Regions from separate parts of the Mesorhizobium yinganensis genome, predicted to be linked through region 1. Evidence: predicted binding sites of a transcription regulator. Region 1 holds the regulator's gene; each other region holds the start of a gene.
The links. The regulator LexA, encoded in region 1, represses DNA repair genes until DNA is damaged. The targets are predictions, from matches to a motif close to TGTTCNNNNTGTGTTCNG.

Region 1 (3,274 bases):
CTCAAGGTGCCCGAAAAAGAGATGCCGAAGATCCGCGGCAAGCGCATCTCCATGGTGCTTCAGGATCCCAAATTTTCGCTCAATCCGGTGATGACGGTCGGCCAGCAGATCGAGGAGGCGTTTCGGCTGCATGTCGCCAGGGATCGCGCGCTTGCCCGCGCGAAAAGTATCGAGGCGCTGAAAGCGGTCAAAATCCGCGACCCGGAGGCCGTCTATCACCTTTATCCGCACCAGCTTTCCGGCGGCATGGGCCAGCGCGTGATGATCGCGATGATGCTCATTCCAGAGCCGCAACTGCTGATCGCCGACGAGCCGACCTCGGCGCTTGACGTGACCGTGCAGCTCCAGGTTCTGGCAATTCTGGACGACCTGGTTCGCGAGCGCGGCATGAGCCTGATCCTGATCAGCCACGACCTCGGCATGGTCTCGGCCTTCTGCGACCGTGTGATGATCATGTATGCCGGCAAGGTGGTCGAAACCGTCAAGGCGAGCGAACTGCATCAGGTCCAGCATCCCTACGCAAAGGGCCTGCTCGCTTCCTCGCCGCGCCTCGGCGACGACCGGCCGGAACTGCCCGTCCTGCAACGCGATGCGAGCTGGGCAAGATGACCGCGCCGATGATCGAGATCGACGGACTAGGCATCAGCTTCGGCAAGGGCGCGCGGCGGCTCAACGCAGTCCGCGATGTGTCGCTATCCATCGCCGAAGGCGAGGCGTTCGGGCTGGTTGGCGAGTCCGGATCAGGCAAGTCGACCGTGTTGAACGCAGTCGCCGGCCTTATCGGCGACTATTCCGGAACGATCCGCATTGGTGGAGCCGTTGTCTCGCTTTCGCGCAGCCATGCGCAGCGACGGCTGATCCAGATGGTTTTCCAGGACCCCTACGGCTCGCTCCACCCGCGCCATACCGTCGATAAGATACTGTCGGAGCCGGCCCGCATCCACGGGCTGACCAACGTGGAGAAACGTGTCGAGCGCGCGCTGGCCGATGTCGGGTTGAAACCCGAACATCGCTTCCGCTTCCCGCACCAGCTCTCCGGCGGCCAGCGCCAGCGCGTGGCGATCGCCCGCGCCATTGTCCTGGAGCCCCGCGTTCTTCTCCTCGACGAGCCGACCTCCGCGCTGGACGTCTCGGTGCAGGCGGAAGTGCTCAACCTGCTCCGTCGCCTGCGGCGCGAGCGCGGCTTCACCACCATCATGGTCAGCCACAATCTGGCGGTGGTTTCCTACATGTGCGGTCGTCTGGCGGTGATGAATCGCGGCCGCATTCTGGAGACGCTGGCCAGCGCCGACCTTGCCGCCGGACGGTTCGACCATGCCTATACGCGGCAACTGTTCCGGGCCAGTTCCGGCTACGACCGGGAGCTGCTGCAAGATCTCTGGGAAGAGGCCTGAAATCCACGGTCTTCTCGGAGGCAACCGGCCAAGTCTCGAGAGAGTCAGCGCTGGCGCTCGATTTTGATATCTTGGTTGCCCGCCTCTTAACCCGATATTTAACGGTTGCGGAACACAACTGGAACAGATAGTGTTTTGTTCTGGTTTTGTTTTGGTGCGATTCTTGACGGGGCCGAGATGCTGACACGCAAGCAACACGAACTCCTGCTATTCATTCATGAGAGACTGAAGGAGTCCGGCATTCCGCCGTCCTTCGACGAGATGAAGGAAGCCCTTGATCTGGCGTCGAAATCCGGCATCCACCGGCTGATTACGGCGCTGGAGGAACGCGGTTTCATTCGCCGGCTGCCGAACCGGGCGCGGGCGCTGGAAGTGCTTCGCCTGCCCGATTCGATTGCTCCCGGCCTCAACTCGGCAAAGAAATTTTCGCCGAGCGTCATCGAAGGCAGTCTCGGCAAGCGTCCGGCCGAACCTTCGCGTGCGCCAGTCGCGAGCAATGACGAGGCAGGTTCGGGAATTGCGATACCGGTCATGGGCCGGATCGCGGCGGGCGTGCCGATCGATGCTATCCAGCACCGGACGCATTCCATATCGGTGCCGCCCGAAATGTTGTCCGCAGGCGATCATTACGCGCTGGAGGTCAGGGGCGACTCGATGATCGAGGCCGGCATTCTTGACGGCGACACGGTGATCATCCGCAATGCCAACACGGCCACACCCGGAGAGATCGTCGTCGCGCTGGTTGACGACCAGGAGGCGACGCTGAAGCGTTTTCGCCGAAAAGGCGCCTCCATCGCGCTCGAAGCCGCCAATCCCGCCTACGAGACGCGCATTTACGGTCCGGACCGGGTCCGTGTGCAAGGCAAGCTTGTCGGCTTGATCCGTCGCTACTGATTTTCCGGGGGCGCCGGGACCGCCGGCTTGCGCTGGTAGGGCGGCAGTCCCCGAGACTCGCGCGAGAATGCGCGGTTGCCATGCCAAGGACGATCCGGCGTTGCGATGGCGAAATGCACCTCGGCGGTGCCATCGCTGCCCGAAGGCAGATACACCGCGGCGCTGCCATTCCGAGCAAGCGCGCGCTTCGTGACCACCGCGACGGCTGGGTTGGCGCATTTGAGCGGAATGGTCGCATCGTCGAGAATTATGACGCCGGCAAAGGAACAGGCGATCCGTGCCTCCTCGGGATCGGTTGTATGGATGATCGCGGCGCCGGATGGATGCCAGCCGACGCAGGTTATGTCATCGCAGAGGAAGGCGCTGGATGAATCATCCGTCGGTTGCTGGCCGGGTGAAGAATTCATGAACTCACCCTCATTGTGGACTTCAGTAGAGGCCACCTTCTGTACAGAAGGAAGTCCATCGGATGCGCCGCGGGTGCGGTTGAGTCCATGGTTGGTGCCTTCTTTGCTTCCGACACCTGCGACGATGCTTTCAGCGGACGCCATCGGCGGATTCAGGCCGAAATCATTCGCCGGCTTATGAATTCCGTCCGCCTGGAGCGTTCGTTTCCAGTTCTCGGCCGTGAAGACATTCGGCCGAGGCCGATTCACCGCCATCAGGCCCTCGCCGGTCAGAAATCCGACCAGCCGGCCGTCCTCGGATACCAACACGTCGGGGGTGCGCGTCGCGCCCAACATCAACAATCCGGCGAGCGCGAAAGGCAGTGCGAAAAGCCTCAGCCACGTCGTCGTCACGGTCGCCACGATCAGGGCGATGGTCAGAAGAACCACGGATTTTCCCGATATCAGCCCCACCGCATCGACCGGTGAGCGAGCGGAAAACCATCTCGCGACTTCGATCATCGCCGTGATCCCCTTGCCCATCACGTCGAGGAACGGCCCGTCGAGGCCAAACGGCATAGCGACCGCCGCGAGCACGGC
Region 2 (3,274 bases), on a different contig from region 1:
GCGTTACCGAGCATTCGGCGACGCGCGGCTTGCGCGATCTCGACCGGCTCGGCTGCAGGGTCGTCGAAGTGGCCGGAAAGCACCGTCTGGCCGGCGGACTGACAACGTTCAGCGAGGCGGCCTATGCCGAAGTGGTCAAGGCAATCTCGGATCCGATGAAGAGGATCGGCGAGGAGGTGTCGAAGCAGGAAGTGCCGACGGAGGACGATATGGCGGGCATCGATTTTCCCGAGCTCGCCGAAACGATCTTCCTGCATGGCTCGGCGCCGGCGTTCACCGCGATCTGGCTGGAGGACATGCTGAACGGCAGGATCGACAAGGTGCCGCCGCCGCGCTTCAACAGCGACGGCGAGGAGCTTTCATTCCATACGATCTCCTATCCACTTACGCCCGGAGCCACGGCCGACGCGATAGCCCGGCGCCTGGAGCAAATCCCCGAACTGCTGGCGCAGGAAGAGGGCCTGTGGAACTGGACGGAACCGGCGGAGAGTGTTTCGGTGCCCGCTGGACCGTCGGATAAGTACGCCCGGGTTCAGGATGAACGGCTGCATATCGAGCTCGAGGATGGCACGCCGGTTTTCGCCACGGTCGAACTGACGCCGGATATGCTGGTTCTGTCCGCCAATTCCAAGCAGAGGGCGGACCGCGCCAAGCTCATGCTGAAATCGGTTCTCAAGGGGCAAATCGGGCAGCCCCACACCGAGGTTCACAGCCCGGAGGAACTCGCCGCTGCGCAGGAGGATGATCGGTAAGCGTTTCGGGCTGACGCCTTCTTTCACAACTTGACCTTCAGGGAAGCAGTCATGCGCCTGCGTGAATTGGGCCGGAGAACTGCGAACCCCCAACAGCGGGAGAAGCGTGCGGCGGCTCGGGTTCAACGTGTCCCCGGCAGCAACGTCAGCGCGACTGTGCCGGCAGCGTGCCGGCGCGTATGTCGACCCTGACATAGCCGGAAATCTTTACGTCCCACTTGCCCATTCGCACGAAGCCGTCACCGTTCTTGGACGCCGGTTCCAGCGGCTCGGCGAGCGGCTTGACGATCGGCTCAGGCCGCTCGACGCCGGGGAGTGTCGTCCGGGGCTGCTGGTCGGCGAACGCCGGCGCGGCGGATGAGGTCACGAGCAGGGCGGCCACAGGGAGACGAGCGAGGATCATCTTGCCGATCATAGGAGCGATGCCGGCGAAAGCAAAACGCGAGCGGGTGAGCCTCCTGACATTTTTCGCTGGCCTCCTGCGAACAAAACAAGTACAAAACAAATTGTGGACAGGCCGCCTGAATTTCCGTCGAGCGCCGCGCCGTGCGCGTCGATGGGCTAGGATGCGGACGAGCTTACGGACAGCCAAACTTAGGACAAGCGCGGAGAAGTGTGATGGCGGGTAGCGTGAACAAGGTCATTCTGGTGGGCAATCTCGGCGCCGACCCTGAGATTCGCCGGCTGAACTCGGGCGATCCGGTCGTCAGCTTCCGCATCGCCACCTCGGAGACCTGGCGCGACAAGAATTCCGGCGAGCGCAAGGAAAAGACCGAGTGGCATAACATCGTCGTCTTCAACGACAATCTGGCGAAGGTGGCGGAGCAGTATCTGAAGAAGGGCATGAAGGTCTATGTCGAGGGTCAGTTGCAGACCCGCAAATGGCAGGACCAAAGCGGCCAGGACCGCTACACGACCGAGGTCGTCCTGCAGAAATTCCGGGGCGAACTGCAGATGCTGGACACGCGAGGCCAAGGGGGAGACCAGGTCGGATATGGCGGTGGCGGCGGGCGCTCGGATTTCGGTCAGTCCGCCCCTGGGGATGACTATGGCGGCGGGCGCGGCGGCGGTGGTTCGCGCGGCGGCGGCGGCGGTTCGTCCCGCGATTTGGACGACGAGATACCGTTCTGAGGCGCGGTCCTTCCAGCATCTTCTCCTTTGAGGAGAAAACGATAAAGGGCGCGTAAGGCCGGTGTCCCGCGTATCGTCCGATCTGCAGGCAATCTTGCCCGCCGAACTGGTGCGGGGTGGATCGACGGCGATGATGGTCGTGCGTCGTGGCCGCACGGTGTTCGAGTGGGGCCGCGTCGACCTGAACACGAGCGTCGCGTCCGTCCGCAAGAGTTTGATCAGTGCGCTCTACGGAATCCTCGCGGGGGAAGGCACGCTCAATCTCGATGCGACGCTCGAGGATTTCGGCATCGACGATGTCGGCGGCCTGACCCGCGGAGAGCGGCGGGCAACCGTACGGCACCTGCTCGCGGCGCGTTCCGGAGTCTATCATCCTTCGGTCTACGACACGGCACACGGCCGGCCGGAGCGCGGCTCCTCTCTGCCCGGTGCGGCCTGGTTCTACAACAATTGGGACTTCAACGTGCTCGGCTCGATCCTCGAGCAGCGGTCCGGACAGTCAGTGTTCGACGTCCTCTATTCGAGGCTGGCGGTGCCGCTTGGCATGCAGGACTTTTCGGCCGCCGACTGCTATCACCAGCACGGGCCGGAATCGGTCCATCCTGTCTACAAGCTGCGCCTTTCGGCTCGCGACCTGGCTCGGGTCGGCGTGCTGTATCTCGAGGCAGGGCGTTGGCAGGGAAGGCAGATCGTCCCGGCAGATTGGGTGCGGGACAGCACGCGCGCGCATACCGATCTCGGGGGCGGGCGAGGCTACGGCTATCTGTGGTGGACGGCCGAGGCCGACGCGCCGGGCGACAGGCTCAGCCTTCATGCGCCGGTGTTCTATGCCAGCGGCTTCGGTGGACAGTACGTCATCGTCGTGCCGGAAATGGACCTCGTCGTCGTCCACCGCGCCGCCCGCGTCGACCACGGCATCAGCCACGAGCGCATGGGCGAACTGCTGCGCCTTGCGGTTGGGACGATGAAGTGAAATCGCGTCTGGCTGTTTCCGGCGCGCGGGCGTTTCCGCCTGCGCGTTATCGGCCTCGGCCTTTTCGGCCCATTTTTTGTACCGCTATGGAGAGGACGAAGAGAGCTCTCACGCCGCCATCAGCGCCTTGATGCCGTCGGCGACGAACTGGACCGCCAGCGCTGCGAGAATGACGCCGAGCAGGCGGGTCAGGATGGTGCGGCCGGTCTGGCCGAGAAAGCGGTCGACACGTTCGGCGAGCACGAAGACGAGATAGGTAAGCCCCATGCAGACCAGGATGATGCCGACCAATGCCGATTTCGCGGCAATCCCCTGAAAACTGCTGGAAAGCAGCACCGTGGCCGAGATCGCGCCCGGCCCGGCAATCAGCGGGATGGCGAGGGGGAAGGCGGCGATGTCCTGGATCTGGTCCTTGGTG
Region 3 (3,274 bases), on a different contig from region 1:
CAGTAGGGCAGTAGGGCAGTAGGGCAGTAGGAATGGCCGTTCCGTGCATTCATTTTAAGATTTGTGTCGAGCGAAGGTCGCTGCCCATCTGTTGATCGTCTCGAATGGTCGCGCTCTCTTTCTACTGCCCTACTGCCCTACTGCCCTACTGCCGACTGCCCATTGCCGACTGCCTCACAACAACATCAATTGCTCCGTCCGTTTCTCCGTCCCCTTGAACAGATCCGTCCGCAGCCGCGTCCGTTCCTGGTTGAGACCGAGTTTCTTGGCGGCGATCTCGAAGCGCCGGCCGATCTGCCAGGCGTAGGGACCCGAGCCTTTCATGCGTTTTCCCCATTCCGAATCATAATCCTTGCCGTCGCGCATCGAGCGGATCAGCGACATCACGTGGCGGTAGCGGTCGGGATAATGGCGCAGCAGCCAGTCCTTGAAGATCGGACTGACTTCCAGCGGCAGCCGCAGGATGACATAGCCCGCCTCGCGCGCTCCGACACTCGCCGCGGAATCGAGGATGCGCTCGATCTCATGGTCGTTGAGACCGGGAACGATCGGCGCCACCATCACCGAGACCGGGATGCCCGCGTCGTTCAGCATCCGCAGGGCCTCCAGTCGTTTGGTCGGCGTCGAGGCGCGCGGCTCCATGGTGCGCGCCAGCATGCGGTCGAGGCTGGTCACTGACAGCGCCACCTTGGCGAGCCCTCTCTCCGCCATGCGCGCAAGAATGTCGATGTCCCGCGTCACCAGCGCAGATTTGGTCACGATGCCAACGGGGTGGCCGAATGCCTCCAGCACTTCGAGCACCTCCCGCATGATGCGGTATTTCTTCTCGATCGGCTGGTACGGATCGGTGTTGGTGCCGATTGCGATGGTGCGCGGTTGGTAGCCTTCCTTCGAAAGCTCCTTTTCCAGCAGCCGCGCCGCATCCGGCTTGGCGAACAGCTTCGATTCGAAATCCAGGCCCGGCGACAAGCCCATGAAACTGTGCGTCGGCCGTGCGAAGCAGTAGACGCAGCCATGCTCGCAGCCGCGATAGGGGTTGATCGACCGGTCGAAGGAGATGTCGGGCGAGGTGTTGCGGGTGATGATGGTGCGCGGCCGTTCCACCTGCACCTCGGTCTTGAACGGCGGCAATTCCTCCAGCGATTCCCAGCCGTCGTCGAAGACATGACGGCTTACCGGCTCGAACCGGCCGGACGGATTGACCCCGGCGCCGCGGCCGCGCCGCCGTTCCCCGTCGATCCGCACGCCGCTTTCCTCGATCATCGCATTGGCCATTTCCGACCTTCCGCTCCCAAAGGCGGCAATGTCGGCGCGCACGATCTGTTCCATCCTGGCGCGTTCCCAAGGGGTTTCGGAGCTATGTCGAATCGGGGCGTTCATGAAACTATTCCTATTTGCTCATTTGGAACAAATCAAGAACTTTTCTGCTTCTCGCCTCGCTCGGCGGCGTGCTGCGCATTTCACTCCCGCCACGTCCTGCCAATAGGGGTGCGATGCCGAGAGCCGGCTGAGCCTGGGAAACGGCCGGTTGCGCGCCATGCTGGCATTTCGCTTCGCGACCCGCTATTCGGCTAAGCAATGCTCACCGTGCTCATCGAGACCAGGAACGACGAGGAGGCCTTGGCGCGCACGCTGGCGTCGCTGGTCGGCGCGGCGGTGGAGGGTGTGGTGCGCGACGTGATCGTCTGCGACCGCGGCTCGACCGACCAGACGCACCGGGTCGCCGACCATGCCGGCTGCCACTATGTCGCCGACGGCGGCATCGCAGCGGGCATCCGTCAGGCCAAGGGGGAATGGCTGTTGATGCTCGAGCCGGGCGCGCGCCTGGTCGACGGCTGGACCGAGGCGGTCATCGGCCACATTGCCAAAGTGTCGATGCCGGCCCGCTTCTCGCGCAGCCGTGCCGACCGCAAGCCGCTTTTTTCACGCATTTTCTCGGCTCCAACGGCGCTGGCGGAGGGCCTCGTCATCCGCAAGGGCCAGGCAATGGCGCTTGCGAAGTCCGCGCAGAGTGCCGAGGCGATCGCGCGCGGGCTGGCGTCGCGGCGGCTGGATGCGGAGATCCGGGTCGCCGAGCCTCGGCGGAACTGATAAGTGTGCTCTGCCTGCGGGCCGGCCGTCAGGATTTGCCGCCCCGCTTCAAATGCTCGTCCAGCCGCGGCATGATCTCCACGAAATTGCAGGGCATGTGCCGGTAGTCGAACTGAGCTTTCAAGATGCCGTCCCAGGCGTCGCGGCAGGCGCCGGGCGAGCCCGGCAGCACGAAGACGAAGGTGGCGTTGACGACGCCGCCGGTCGCCCGCGACTGGATCGTCGACGTGCCGATCTTGTCGTAGGAAATGCGGTGGAAAACTTCGGAAAAGCCGTCCATGCGCTTTTCGAAGATCGGCTCCAGCGCTTCCGGCGTCACGTCGCGGCCGGTAAAGCCAGTGCCGCCTGTGGTGATCACCACGTCGATCTTTTCATCACGCGACCATCCCAGCACCTTCTCGCGGATTTTGTCCTTGTCGTCCGTGACGATGGCGCGGTCTGCCAGCACATGGCCGGCCTCGGCGATGCGGTCGGCGAGTGTCTGGCCGGATTTGTCGTCGGCCAGCGTGCGCGTGTCGGACACGGTGAGCACTGCGATGCCGACGGGGATGAAGGGGCGGTCGCTTGGCGCCATGCCTAATGCTCCTTCTGCCGCGGAGCCGAGGCTGTGGTCTCGGTCGCGACGACGAACCAGCCGGGATGGGCCGCGGAAATCGCTTGGGCCCCTTGTTCAGCGCAAGCGCGGTCCTTGAAAAGGCCAAAGCATGTTGCGCCGGACCCTGACATCCGTGCGAAGGCGGCGCCTGTACCGTCAAGCGCTTCGAGCGCATCGCCGATCGTCGGTGCGAGGTTTTTGGCCGGCGCCATCAGGTCATTGCGGGTCGCGGCCAGCCAGCCGGCGAGGGCGGCCGTGTCCGGATTCTTGGGTAGGGGCGGAAGCGGCGGGTTCTCCCGCCTTGCCAGCGCGGCGAAAACCTGCGGCGTGCCGATGGCGACGCGCGGATTGACCAGCACCAGCGCCAGCGACGGAAATTTCTCCACCGGCTCAACGATCTCGCCAATGCCGCGCGCGACCAGCGGCCGCGCATGCAGGCACATCGGTACGTCTGCGCCCAGCGCCAATCCGATGCGCGCGAGCGCGTCCGCTTCGATATCGACTTTCCAGTATCGAACGAGTCCCCGCAGCACCGCCGCCGCGTCGCTTGACCCACCGCCGACGCCGGACGAAGTGGGAATGTTCTTT

Region 2: ssb (single-stranded DNA-binding protein) is a predicted target of LexA. The motif match lies at 1,234-1,251, and genes of this name have one in related genera.
Region 3: ABMA59_RS06425 (PA0069 family radical SAM protein) is a predicted target of LexA. The motif match lies at 1,404-1,421, and genes of this name have one in related genera.

Annotation. Positions count from the first base shown of each region.
Region 1 covers NZ_JBEBMH010000027.1:75,590-78,863, forward strand. Annotated here, with positions in the region: gene ABMA59_RS29940 (ABC transporter ATP-binding protein) at 1-609, shown strand, start outside; gene ABMA59_RS29945 (ABC transporter ATP-binding protein) at 606-1,394, shown strand; gene lexA (transcriptional repressor LexA) at 1,572-2,288, shown strand; gene ABMA59_RS29955 (ComEC/Rec2 family competence protein) at 2,282-3,274, opposite strand, start outside.
Region 2 covers NZ_JBEBMH010000010.1:73,151-76,424, reverse strand. Annotated here, with positions in the region: gene ABMA59_RS18950 (DUF7986 domain-containing protein) at 1-752, shown strand, start outside; gene ABMA59_RS18945 (hypothetical protein) at 898-1,167, opposite strand; gene ssb (single-stranded DNA-binding protein) at 1,371-1,883, shown strand; gene ABMA59_RS18935 (serine hydrolase domain-containing protein) at 1,978-2,856, shown strand; gene ABMA59_RS18930 (MarC family protein) at 2,965-3,274, opposite strand, start outside.
Region 3 covers NZ_JBEBMH010000002.1:569,488-572,761, reverse strand. Annotated here, with positions in the region: gene ABMA59_RS06425 (PA0069 family radical SAM protein) at 175-1,329, opposite strand; gene ABMA59_RS06420 (glycosyltransferase) at 1,579-2,091, shown strand; gene moaB (molybdenum cofactor biosynthesis protein B) at 2,120-2,665, opposite strand; gene ABMA59_RS06410 (4-(cytidine 5'-diphospho)-2-C-methyl-D-erythritol kinase) at 2,668-3,274, opposite strand, start outside.